2 regions of the Agrobacterium sp. 5Ca39 genome follow, and region 1 is predicted to be linked to the other one. Evidence: riboswitches for the same ligand, from Rfam matches in the RefSeq annotation. Region 1 holds a riboswitch; the other holds the start of a gene.
The links. A riboswitch is a leader RNA that binds a small molecule or an ion and turns the genes downstream of it on or off. The one in region 1 is predicted to bind S-adenosylmethionine.
Positions count from the first base shown of each region.

Region 2: linked by a shared signal. The riboswitch ahead of ACZ47E_RS00530 (O-succinylhomoserine sulfhydrylase) and the one ahead of metA (homoserine O-acetyltransferase MetA) in region 1 are both predicted to bind S-adenosylmethionine.

Region 1 is NZ_AP026436.1:2,354,989-2,360,900, forward strand. Features, by position in the region: gene ACZ47E_RS11640 (ABC-F family ATP-binding cassette domain-containing protein) at 51-1,877, opposite strand; gene ACZ47E_RS11645 (thiamine diphosphokinase) at 1,882-2,535, opposite strand; SAM riboswitch at 2,625-2,701, shown strand; gene metA (homoserine O-acetyltransferase MetA) at 2,786-3,712, shown strand; gene ACZ47E_RS11655 (aldose epimerase family protein) at 3,789-4,808, shown strand; gene mtgA (monofunctional biosynthetic peptidoglycan transglycosylase) at 4,824-5,471, opposite strand; gene ACZ47E_RS11665 (polyprenyl synthetase family protein) at 5,709-5,912, shown strand, end outside.
Region 2 is NZ_AP026436.1:110,914-116,825, reverse strand. Features, by position in the region: gene ACZ47E_RS00555 (glycosyltransferase family 2 protein) at 1-1,560, shown strand, start outside; gene ACZ47E_RS00550 (hypothetical protein) at 1,743-2,036, opposite strand; gene aqpZ (aquaporin Z) at 2,089-2,814, opposite strand; tRNA gene ACZ47E_RS00540 (tRNA-Gly) at 2,954-3,027, opposite strand; gene ACZ47E_RS00535 (2'-deoxycytidine 5'-triphosphate deaminase) at 3,086-4,183, opposite strand; SAM riboswitch at 4,257-4,335, shown strand; gene ACZ47E_RS00530 (O-succinylhomoserine sulfhydrylase) at 4,379-5,563, shown strand; gene apaG (Co2+/Mg2+ efflux protein ApaG) at 5,795-5,912, shown strand, end outside.

The DNA of each region.
Region 1 (5,912 bases):
TTCCGCGGTCCTGTCAAAGGCGGATGGCGGGGCGGCCGGAAAGATCGTCCTCAGCCTTCCAGTTCCTCGCGCAGCATCTCCAGCTCCAGCCACTCCTCTTCCATGGCCTCAAGTTTTTCGCGCAGCTTTTCCATTTCCTGCGCCAGCTTGTTGAAGGCCGCCTGATCCTTGGCGAAGAGTTCCGGGTCGGCCATGCGCTGCTCGCGTTTTGCAATCTCTTCCTGCGCCTTCTCCATCTCCTTGGGGAGATTTTCGAGGGCGAATTTCTGCTTGAACGAAAGCTTGGCCTTGGCCTTTCCAGGCTCCTGCGAAGACGGGGCTGAAGGTGCGGCTTTCGCCTTTTCCTGTCTCTCAGCTTTTCGTTTCTCTTCCGCAGCTCCCTTGCGCTGCGCCATCATATCCGAATAGCCACCGGCATATTCGATCCAGCGTCCGTCCGGTTGATCGGGATTGGCCGGCGCGATGGTGGAGGTGACCGTACGGTCAAGAAAATCACGGTCGTGGCTGACAAGGATGACCGTGCCGGAAAAACCGGCCACGATCTCCTGCAACAGATCCAGCGTTTCGATATCGAGATCGTTGGTCGGTTCGTCGAGAATCAGAAGATTGGTCGGCCGGGCGAGAATACGCGCCAGAATGAGCCTTGCACGCTCGCCGCCGGAAAGGTTGCGGATGGGTGTGCGGGCCTGTTCCGGCTGGAACAGAAAGTCCTTCATATAACCCGTGACATGCTTCACCTCGCCATTGACGAGAAGATTGTCGCCCCGGCCGTCGGTCAAATAATGTGCGAGCGTATCGTTGGGATTGAGCTCCTCGCGCTTCTGGTCAAGCGTTGCGATCTCGAGATTGGTGCCGAGCTTGACCCAGCCGCTGTCTGGTTCAAGCTGGCCGGTGAGCATCTTCAGCAACGTTGTCTTGCCCGCGCCATTCGGTCCGACGAGACCGATGCAATCGCCGCGATGCACCCGCAGTGAGAACGGCGCGACAATCATGCGCTCACCGTAAGCCTTGGTGATAGCCTCCGCCTCGATGACCAGCTTGCCGGACTCCCGGCCTTCCGTGACGGTCGCCTGTACAGTCCCCTGCGGCCCCTTGTGCCCACGATATTCCGCCCGCATGGCCTGAAGCTCACCGACACGGCGCATGTTGCGCTTGCGCCTTGCAGTCACGCCATACCGCATCCAGTGTTCTTCGCGCTCGATGGCCTTGCCGAGCTTGTGTTGTTCAAGCTCTTCCTCTTCAAGCACCTTGTCACGCCATTCCTCGAAATGGGCAAAACCACGATTGAGACGGCGGGACTGGCCGCGATCGAGCCAGACGGTCGAGGTCGAAACCCGTTCGAGAAAACGACGGTCGTGCGAAATCAGCACCAGCGCGCTGCGCGTCTGCTGGAGTTCGCTTTCAAGCCATTCGATTGTCGGCAGATCCAGATGGTTGGTGGGTTCGTCCAGCATCAGAATATCGGGCTCCGGCGCCATGACACGGGCAAGCGCGGCGCGGCGCGCTTCACCACCGGAAAGGTTTGCCGGATTTTCCTGACCCGTAAGCCCGAGATGCTCGAGAAGATAAGTAACCCGATAGGCATCGTCGCCAGGCCCGAGCCCCGCCTCGGCATAGGCCTGAACGGTATCGTAACCGGCAAAATCCGGAGCCTGTTCCAGATAACGGATGGTTGCAGCGGGATGACGGAAAACCTCGCCCGACTGGGCCTCGACAAGGCCCGCTGCGATCTTCATCAGCGTGGACTTGCCGGAACCGTTGCGTCCGACAAGGCAGATGCGGTCGCCCGGCTCCACCTGGAGATTGGCGCCGTCCAGCAGCGGGGTAACGCCGAAGGTCAGCTTGATGTCATCGAGTTTCAAAATAGGGGGTGCCAAGGCGTCAGGCTCCGGTCAGATCATAAGGGCGGGCGAGCACGATGGCTTTTCCGCTTTTAAGCGAAAAATGCACAGGGCCGCCATTCGCGACATTGGAAATAGTGCGGGAGGAACCGAAAGCAAGCGCGAAATCCTCCAGCGGGTAACGCACATTGCCGATATCCAGCCCCTCCAGGGCTGTGAAGCCGGCCACCGAGAAAAGCGAGCCTGCGGGTAGAGAGACATCAAGCGAGCCCGGGAGCAGCGGCCGGGCCTCTTCCTCGCCGGAGGTGAGCGAAACATCGAGACCACGTTCGGCAAGCGCGACGGCGTAAAGGAGGTGCTGGAGGGCATGGTCGCTTCGTGCACCCCCGAGCGCGCCGACAAGCACCAGCGTACCGGCGCCGCGGGCGAGCGCCTCCGAGACCGCTATCTCACCGTCGGTCACCGCCTTTGCTGCCGGGTAAGGCTGCCGTGTCACACCGGGCCAGGCATCCAGCAACTCTTTGGTGGCGGAATCGAAATCCCCGACCCACAACTCCGGTGTGAGGCCAAGCGGCCGTGCGTGGCGCATGCCGCCATCAGCCGCGATCACGCGGCTACCCGCGACCACGTCCCTGAGACGATCAGTAACCGTAACATCGCCGCCGAGCAGAATGGTGAAGTGCGCTTTATCCATGCCCTGCCTTATCGCACCTCGGCCGAAAATGGAAAGCCGAAAGCCTCCGAAAACCGTCCATATTGATTTTCGTCGGCTTCGGGATTATGAAACGCCTTAGTGGTGATTTGCCGACCGGCTTGCAGCCACTTTAAAGAAGTCGCTAAAGGGTCGAGGAAAAAGGCAATTTCCTGGGACCGGTCGCGATTTCCGCTGCCGGTTTTTTTGTTTTCGCAACGTTCTTTACGTGATCCGGAAAAGAGAGTTCGACATGCCGATCAAGATTCCCGATACGCTTCCCGCCTTTGAGACCCTCGTTCACGAGGGCGTGCGGGTCATGACCGAAACGGCGGCCATCCGGCAGGATATCCGCCCGCTCCAGATCGGGCTTCTCAACCTCATGCCGAACAAGATCAAGACGGAAATCCAGATGGCGCGCCTCGTTGGCGCCTCGCCGCTTCAGGTTGAGTTGTCGCTTGTGCGCATCGGCGGTCATCGCGCCAAGAACACGCCGGAAGAACATCTCCTCTCCTTCTACGAGACGTGGGAAGAGGTGCGTCACCGCAAGTTCGACGGTTTCATCATCACCGGTGCTCCCATTGAGCTGCTGGACTATGAGGACGTCACCTACTGGAATGAAATACAAAAGATTTTCGAGTGGACGCGGACCAATGTCCATTCGACCCTCAACGTCTGCTGGGGCGCGATGGCCGCCATCTATCACTTCCACGGCGTGCCTAAATACGAGCTGAAGGAAAAGGCTTTCGGTGTTTACCGCCACCGCAATCTTTGCCCCTCGTCGATCTACCTCAATGGTTTTTCGGACGATTTCCAGGTTCCCGTGTCACGCTGGACGGAAGTGCGCCGCGCCGACATCGAAAAACATCCGGAACTCGAAATCCTCATGGAGTCGGAGGAAATGGGTGTATGTCTGGTACATGAGAAGGCAGGCAACCGTCTCTATATGTTCAATCATGTCGAATATGATTCGACATCGCTTTCGGACGAGTACTTCCGCGATGTTCACGCCGGCGTGCCGATCAAGCTGCCGCATGATTATTTTCCGCATAACGATCCCGAACTCGCGCCCCTTAACCGCTGGCGCAGTCATGCCCATCTGTTTTTCGGAAACTGGATCAACGAGATATACCAGACGACACCATATGAACTCGAGGCCATCGGCCAGCTGGCGGCCTGAATTTGCGGGATTGCGAATTGCCGGGAAATGACGCAACGTCCGCCCGGCAATTCATGGCAACCGGGAGAATGATGTTATGAGCGACGGGGCAGCACGGGAGAATTTTGGTTTCACGGCAACGGGCGAAAAGGTCGAGCGTGTCACCATTTCGAAAGGTGGGCTTACAGCGAAGGTCATTACCTGGGGTGCCGTCATCCAGGATTTGCGCCTTGAGGGTCACCAGCCGCCGCTCGTTCTCGGCTTCGACAAATTCGAGGATTATAAATATTCCTCCTATTTCGGCGCCACACCCGGCCGTAACGCCAACCGCATCGGCAATGGCAGATTTTCGATCGACGGTCACGAATACCAGCTGGAACTGAATGAAAAGGGCGTAACCCACCTGCACGGCGGCAGCGACGGCATGGGCAAACGCAACTGGATGCTGATGGAACACGGCGAAAGCCACGCGGTTCTGCAGATCATCGACCCCGATGGCCGTGCCGGTTATCCCGGCAACTGCACGGTCACAGCCACCTACACGATCCGTGACGGCGGCGTGCTGTCGGTGGTCTATGAAACGGTGACCGACAAGCCGACCATCGCCAATGTGTGCCAGCATTCCTATTTCAATCTCGATGGCGCCGACACCGCACTTGGGCATGAGATCAGCATCGCGGCTGACTTTTACCTGCCCACCAACGACAAGCAGATACCGACCGGCGAAATCCGCTCCGTCGAAGGCACCGTCTTCGACCTTCGCCACCCGACGCCGATGCGGCGCAGCGAAAATGGTGAGCAGGTTCTCTACGACCATAATTTCTGCCTTTCGCCCGAGCGCCGCGCCAAGCGCAAGGTCGCCCGCGCTTATTCGCCAGCCTCTGATATAGCTCTAGAGGTTCACACCACCGAACCCGGTGTGCAGTTTTATTCGGCTTTCAAACTGGACGTTCCCGTTCCGGGCCTCGATGGCCGTCACTACGGTCCCTTTGCCGGTTTCTGCCTGGAAACACAGATCTGGCCGGATGCCGTCAACCACCCTGATTTTCCGCATGCCATCCTACGGCCGGGCGAGACGCTGCGCCAGGAAACCGACTATATTTTCAAGAAGGGCTGAAGCGGCGCGCTGGTATCAATCCAGCACGCAGCCGACATAGCTGCCCGAGGCGCGGGCGCGGCGCTCGATAAGGCCGGCGAGCCTCTGCAACCCGCGCCCCGGCTTGCTGGCCACACGATCAATGGGATTGGGAAGCGAAACGGCCAGAAGTGCGGCCTGTCGGGAACTGAGCTTGGCGGCCGGCACCTTGAAGTGGTGCTGGGCGGCAGCCTCGATGCCGTAAATACCCGGTCCCCATTCGGCGACGTTGAGATAAATCTCCATCATCCGCTTTTTTGACCATACGAAATCGGCGGCAATCGCCAGCGGCAATTCCAATCCCTTGCGCAGAAACGAGCGACCGTTCCATAAAAACAGGTTTTTGGCCGTCTGCATCGGGATGGTGCTGGCGCCGCGCGTCGCGGCCCCGTCGAGCGCATTGCTGACCACGGACTGCATCTGGTTCCAGTCAACCCCGCCGTGAAAACAGAATTGCCCATCCTCGGACATCATCACCGATTGCACGAGGCGCGGTGAAATATCCTCTAGTGGCACCCAGCGCCTGTCATAGCCTTGCAGCGTCACCAGATCGGCAAGCATCAGCGTCGACACGGGCCGGATGAAGGGCAACGCATAAACCGGAATCAGCAGATAAGGCAGGATGAGCAATGCCAGCAAGGTCATGATGATGCGCTTGGCCAACGTGCGAAAATCCACCTTCGGACTGCTCCGGTCTTCCGCCAGCACGGCGTAATCTGCGTCGCTTTCAGGCGTACTGCTCACTATCCGTCCCCGCACCCCACGCCAGTTGAAGCCTTTCATAGTCCATTGCCGTCTTCAAGGCGAGTCCGGCGCGACAGTTGAGTTGGGGAATCACGAAAAGGTTTGCCTGCATTCGCGCGGCATGCCAAAGAGCGCGGCATGGACGCTCAGATGACGAATTTCGAAACGCGGCTGCGCGAGAACGCCGCCAGGACCGAAGCCCTGCTTGGCCGCCTGCTCTCCGGCGAGACACGCGCGGATGAGATCGCGCGCCCGCAGAACCTGCTCGAGGCCATGCGCCACGGCGTCCTGAACGGCGGTAAACGCCTGCGGCCCTTCCTAGTCATCGAAAGCGCCGCACTC
Region 2 (5,912 bases), 580 kb from region 1:
GCGAACGGTAAACCAGCACTTCTGATCGTGCCCGAGCTGGCGCGGATGGAATTACTGAAAAGCCTGCTGGATCGACATCCGCATCTTCTGGACGAGCTCGTGGTGACGACGCCGCATGCCATGCGCGATGCGATCTGGAAGGCGGGTGAAACACGCCGCTGTCGTGAGGCTCGCCAGCAACTTTTCAACACCGCGCCGCAGTACTCTGCCAGGATCACGCTTCAAGGTCATCAGGGCTTTTATAGCGGTATCGTCGTCACCCTGCTTACGCTCTCGCTGCTGTTTCACACGCAGACGGCCATGGCCGTCATCCACGTCGCCCTGACGATGCTTTATTTCTTCACACTGCTGTTCAGGCTGTTTGTGCTGATGCAGACTTCAGGAGAGAAAGACACGACGACCGCAGCTGCGCTCGAACCCGACGGAAATCTACCGGTCTATACCATTCTGGTGGCGCTCTATCGTGAGGACGCCATCGTCAGCCAGCTCATCGGCGCGCTGGAGCGGCTCGACTGGCCGAAATCCCGACTGGATATCAAGCTCGTCTGCGAGGCAGATGACGGGGCCACAATCGACGCCATCCTTAGATTAAATCCCGGACAGCATATTGAGATCGTGAGAGTGCCGCCTTCCCTGCCGAGGACCAAGCCCAAGGCGCTTACCTATGCGCTCTCCGGCGCGCGTGGGGCGTTCGTTGCCATCTATGACGCGGAAGATCGGCCACATCCCCTGCAATTGCGCGAAGCCTATGCGACCTTCCGCGATCAGCCGGAGAACGTGGCCTGCCTGCAGGCGCCGCTTATCATCAGCAATGCGCGCTCTTCCTGGATCAGTGCCTGTTTCGCCCTGGAATATGCCGGTCTGTTCCGTTCAATGTTGCCCGTGCTTGCGGCGCACCGGCTACCGCTGCCGCTTGGCGGCACGTCCAACCATTTCCGCACCGCCGTATTGCGTCGCGTCGGCGCCTGGGATCCTTACAATGTGACTGAGGATGCCGATATTGGCCTCAGGCTGCACCAACTCGGCTATCGATGCGGCGTCATATACCGCCAGACGCTGGAGGACGCGCCCACCACGCTTCCCGTATGGCTCAACCAGCGGGCGCGCTGGTACAAGGGTTGGCTGCAGAGCTGGCTGGTGATGACCCGCGCGCCCGTTGCGACGGCGCGCCGCATGGGATGGCTCTCCTATATCGTCTTCCAACTGTTGATCGGCGGCATGCTGGTGTCGTCGATGGCTCATCCCCTGCTCTTCGTTTCCGTGGCGTGGATGGCCACGGCTATCGGGGACAGCGGTGCAGACATGCTGTTTTCGTGGCAGGGCGTTCTGTTTCTTACCGATACGCTGAACATCGCCGGCAGTTACGCCATATTCGTGCTGATGGGCAGGAACAGGATGATCGATTACGAGAGGAGGCAGGTGGGAAAACGCTGGCTGGCAATTCCGCTTTATTGGCTGATATTGTCTCTGGCGGCCTGGCGTGCCGTGCTTGAGTTAAAAACCAGGCCTTTCGTCTGGAACAAGACGCCTCACGTACCAAGCGTTAGCAACACTACCTGAAACGGTTGCCGCTTCGATCCTTTACCTGGTCGCAGAAGGCGGCTTCTATTTTCTGCCGGTATCGTCGCGGTTTGCAAAACCGAAGCCGGCCTTACGCAACTCGCCCACCAATGCGCATATAATCAACGTCTGCCGGAGCGCTTCGTCCGGCAGACGTCCCGTTTCATTTCAAGCGCGGTCGATTATCGTGCAACAAGCTTGTTCTTGATCAGGCCGACGATGACCTGGACGATCAAACCGCCGACACCGCCGCCAACGAGCTGGCCGGCAAGGGCGCCGATATCCACACCGCCAGCCGCCGCGTCTCCCGCCGCCCCAAGCAGCGATCCGAGCACGGTTCCACCGCCAATACCGCCAATGGCGCCGGCAATCAGGTTGCCGAGCGCGCCAAGGTCAGAGTCCTTCAGTATCTTTCCACCGGCTGTCCCACCAGCCGCACCGCCGATGATCTGGGCCAATATCGAAGCAAGATCCATGTCATCCTCCTCACTTGTTTTCCCGACCATTCGGAAAAACAAAGCCTCCTAATCACGTCTGTGCGGGCTGGATGGAGCCGGCATGGCCGACCTTCTCTTCCTCACCGAAAATTTTCCAGATTACAGCGCCAATCGCCCCACCGACGATCGGGGCAAGCCAGAACAGCCACAGCTGCTGCAGAGCCCATCCACCGACAAACAGGGCCTGCCCCGTGGAGCGGGCCGGGTTGACCGACGTGTTGGTGACCGGAATGGAGATCAGATGAATGAGAGTAAGCGCAAGACCGATGGCGATCGGCGCGAAACCGACCGGCACCCTGCCATGCGTCGACCCCAGAATGATGATCAGGAAAAACGCCGTCAGAATAACCTCGATCAGCAACGCCGACAGGAGCGAATATCCCCCCGGCGAATGCTCCCCATAGCCATTGGCAGCAAAACCACCAATGTCAGCCCCCGCCTTGCCGGTGACGATCACGTAAAGAGCCGCCGCGGCAACGACCGCCCCCAAGACCTGCGCAACGATATAGGGCACTAGGTTTGCTGCCGGAAATTTACCGGCAACGGACAGGCCGACCGAAACAGCTGGATTGAAATGCCCGCCGGAAATACCGCCAACCGCGTAGGCCATGGTCAGAACCGTCAGACCGAAGGCGAACGCGACACCCAGGAAGCCAATGCCGAGTTCAGGAAAAGCAGCAGCAAAAACCGCGCTGCCACAGCCACCAAAGACCAGCCAGAAGGTTCCCAAAAATTCAGAGAGAAGTTTGCGACTCATAACATTTCCCCATCATGTTACGACTGGATCAACTATTACGTGCAATTTAATCGTAGTCAAGCAAAATCACATAGTCCCGCTGCCACCGACGTGGCAGCAGACAGGGGCCAATATTTTTGGCGAGGGGATCAAGGGAGACTGGAGCGGGTGAAGGGAATCGAACCCTCGTATTCAGCTTGGGAAGCTGCTGCTCTACCATTGAGCTACACCCGCACCCACAAACAAGACATCGGATAGTTCGCGGCGGGTGTCAAGCGCCCGCCGCAGCTCATTATGCGGCGCGAAAGTGCTTGGAGAGCTTCAGCCCCTGCGCCTGATAGTTGGAGCCGAGACCGGTGCCATAAAGGCCTTCCGGTTTCTGCAGCATATGCTCATAAACCAACCGGCCGACGATCTGGCCATGCTCGAGGATAAAGGGCACCTCATGGCTGCGCACTTCCAGCACGGCGCGGCTGCCGGTGCCCCCCGCCTGCGCGTGGCCGAAGCCGGGGTCAAAGAAACCGGCATAGTGCACACGGAATTCGCCCACCAGCGGATCGAAGGGCGTCATTTCGGCCGCATAAAGCGGCGGCACGTGGACGGCTTCGCGCGAAACGAGAATATAGAATTCGTCCGGGTCGAGGATCAGTTCGGCGCGGCCGCGCGCATAGAGCGGTTCCCAGAAATCGAGAACATCGTGCTGGGCCTTCTTGTCGACATCCACCACCGCCGTATGGTGTTTGCCGCGATAACCGATCAGCCCGTTTTCGCCAAATCCCTTGAGGTCGATCGAGAGTGCGATACCACCGCCCGTCACGTTCGGGCTTTCGCTGGCGACCAGCGTTTCCGTCTCGTGCAGTTTCAGAAGCTCGCTTTCATTCAGCAGCGAATGGCCAATGCGGAAACGGATCTGCGACAGGCGCGAGCCACGGCGAACCACAACGGGGAAGGTGCGCGGGCTGATTTCCAGATAGAGCGGACCTGTGTATCCCGCCGGTATCTTGTCGAATTCCTGCGCATTGTCGGTCATGACGCGGGTGAAGATATCGAGGCGACCGGTCGAACTCTTAGGATTGGCCGAGGCGGACATGTCCGCCGGCAGCGCAAGGCTTTCCATCAGCGGAACGATATAGACACAGCCGGTTTCCAGCACCGCGCCCTGGCTGAGATCCACCTCGTGCAGGCTGAGACGATTGAGCTTGTCGATGACCTTGGTTCCGGGGCCGGGCATGAAACTTGCACGAACACGATAGGCCCTGGAGCCAAGCCTGAGGTCGAGGCTGGCGGGCTGCACCTGATCGACATCGAGATCGGCCTCGCTTTTCAGCTTGCCGCCTGCAAACAGCGCGCGGATTGCGCCATCCGCCAAAATGCCCGTGGTTCTCATCATGGTCGTCATTCCTTTTTACGGCGACAAAACCAAAAGGAAAGCATTGACGCAAGCCGGTAACGGCAGTATGGCAAGCTTATCCCGTGGTGATTTGGCCGGTCGGCTTGCAGCCACGTTAAACAAGTGGCTAAAAAGACCGGGTGCTAGGAACCGGTCTGCTTTTGCGGCCGGTTTTTTTGTTTTGAAGGTGATCACATGAGCAATAAATGGCGCCCGGCAACCCAGCTCGTTCACGGCGGTACGCTACGCTCCCCTTACGGTGAGACGTCGGAAGCGATTTATCTGACCCAAGGCTTCGTCTACGAAAACTCTGAAGCAGCCGAAGCGCGCTTCAAGGGTGAAACCGACGGCTTTATCTACGCCCGATACGCCAGCCCGACCAATGACATGTTCGAAAAGCGCATGTGCCTGCTGGAAGGCGCTGAAGACGCCCGCGCACTTGCTTCGGGCATGGCCGCCGTCACCGCCGCCATCATGTGTCAGCTGCGCGCCGGCGACCATATCGTTGCCGCCCGTGCCCTCTTCGGCTCCTGCCGCTGGGTGGTTGAAACGCTCGCGCCGAAATATGGCATCGAATGCACGCTGATCGACGGACGTGATCTCGGCAACTGGGAAAAGGCAATCCAGCCAAACACCAAGCTGTTTTTCCTCGAAAGCCCAACCAATCCGACACTCGAAGTGGTGGATATCGCCGGCGTGGCGAAGCTTGCCAACCAGATCGGTGCGAAAGTGGTCGTTGACAATGTCTTCGCCACACCGCTTTTCCAGAAGCCGCTCGAACTCGGCGCCCATATCGTCGTTTATTCGGCCACCAAACATATTGACGGCCAGGGTCGCTGCCTCGGCGGCGTGATCCTTTCCGACAAGAAGTGGATTGAGGAAGAGCTGCAGGATTATTTCCGCCACACCGGCCCGGCCATGTCGCCGTTCAATGCCTGGACGCTTCTGAAGGGCATCGAGACGCTGCCGCTGCGCGTGAAGCAGCAGACGGCCAATGCCTCGAAGATCGCGGACTTCCTGGCCGATAGCGCTAAGGTCGCCAAGGTCATCTATCCCGGCCGCGCCGATCACCCGCAGGCCGACATCATTGCACGGCAGATGTCCGGTGGTTCGACGCTGGTGGCTTTCGAATTGAAGGGCGGCAAGGAAGCGGCCTTCAAGCTGCAGAACGCGCTTGAGATCGTGAAGATTTCCAACAATCTGGGCGATGCCAAGAGCCTCATCACCCATCCCGGCACCACGACGCACAAGAACCTCACAGACGAGGCACGGGCGGAACTCGGTATCTCCGGCGGCACTTTGCGCCTTTCCTGCGGCATCGAGGATACGGACGATCTGCTGGAAGATCTGGCAAAGGGTCTGGCAGCTGTTTCGGCCTGACATTCATTCAATAAGCGACGTGGCCCCGCGGGAACGCCGGGCCATGTCGCGTTTGATGGCCTCGAAAGCCAGTATCAGGCAACCATTATTTACCTTTTCCGTTATCCCTAACGGTAAAAAACAGCGCAACGGGAGACAGCTCCTGCCCCTCAAGTCATTCATTTTCTTGACGATAGCCAGAGCCTATAGTGTAGGATAAGCGGGCAGGGAAAATATCGAGGTGTGGCGCGTATGTATCGTGCTCTGACAAGGGATATCGAGGTGACGGTTGATCCGTATTATCTCGAAGAACAATCCGACCCGGATGACGACCGCTACGTCTGGGGCTACAAGGTCGTGATCGCGAATA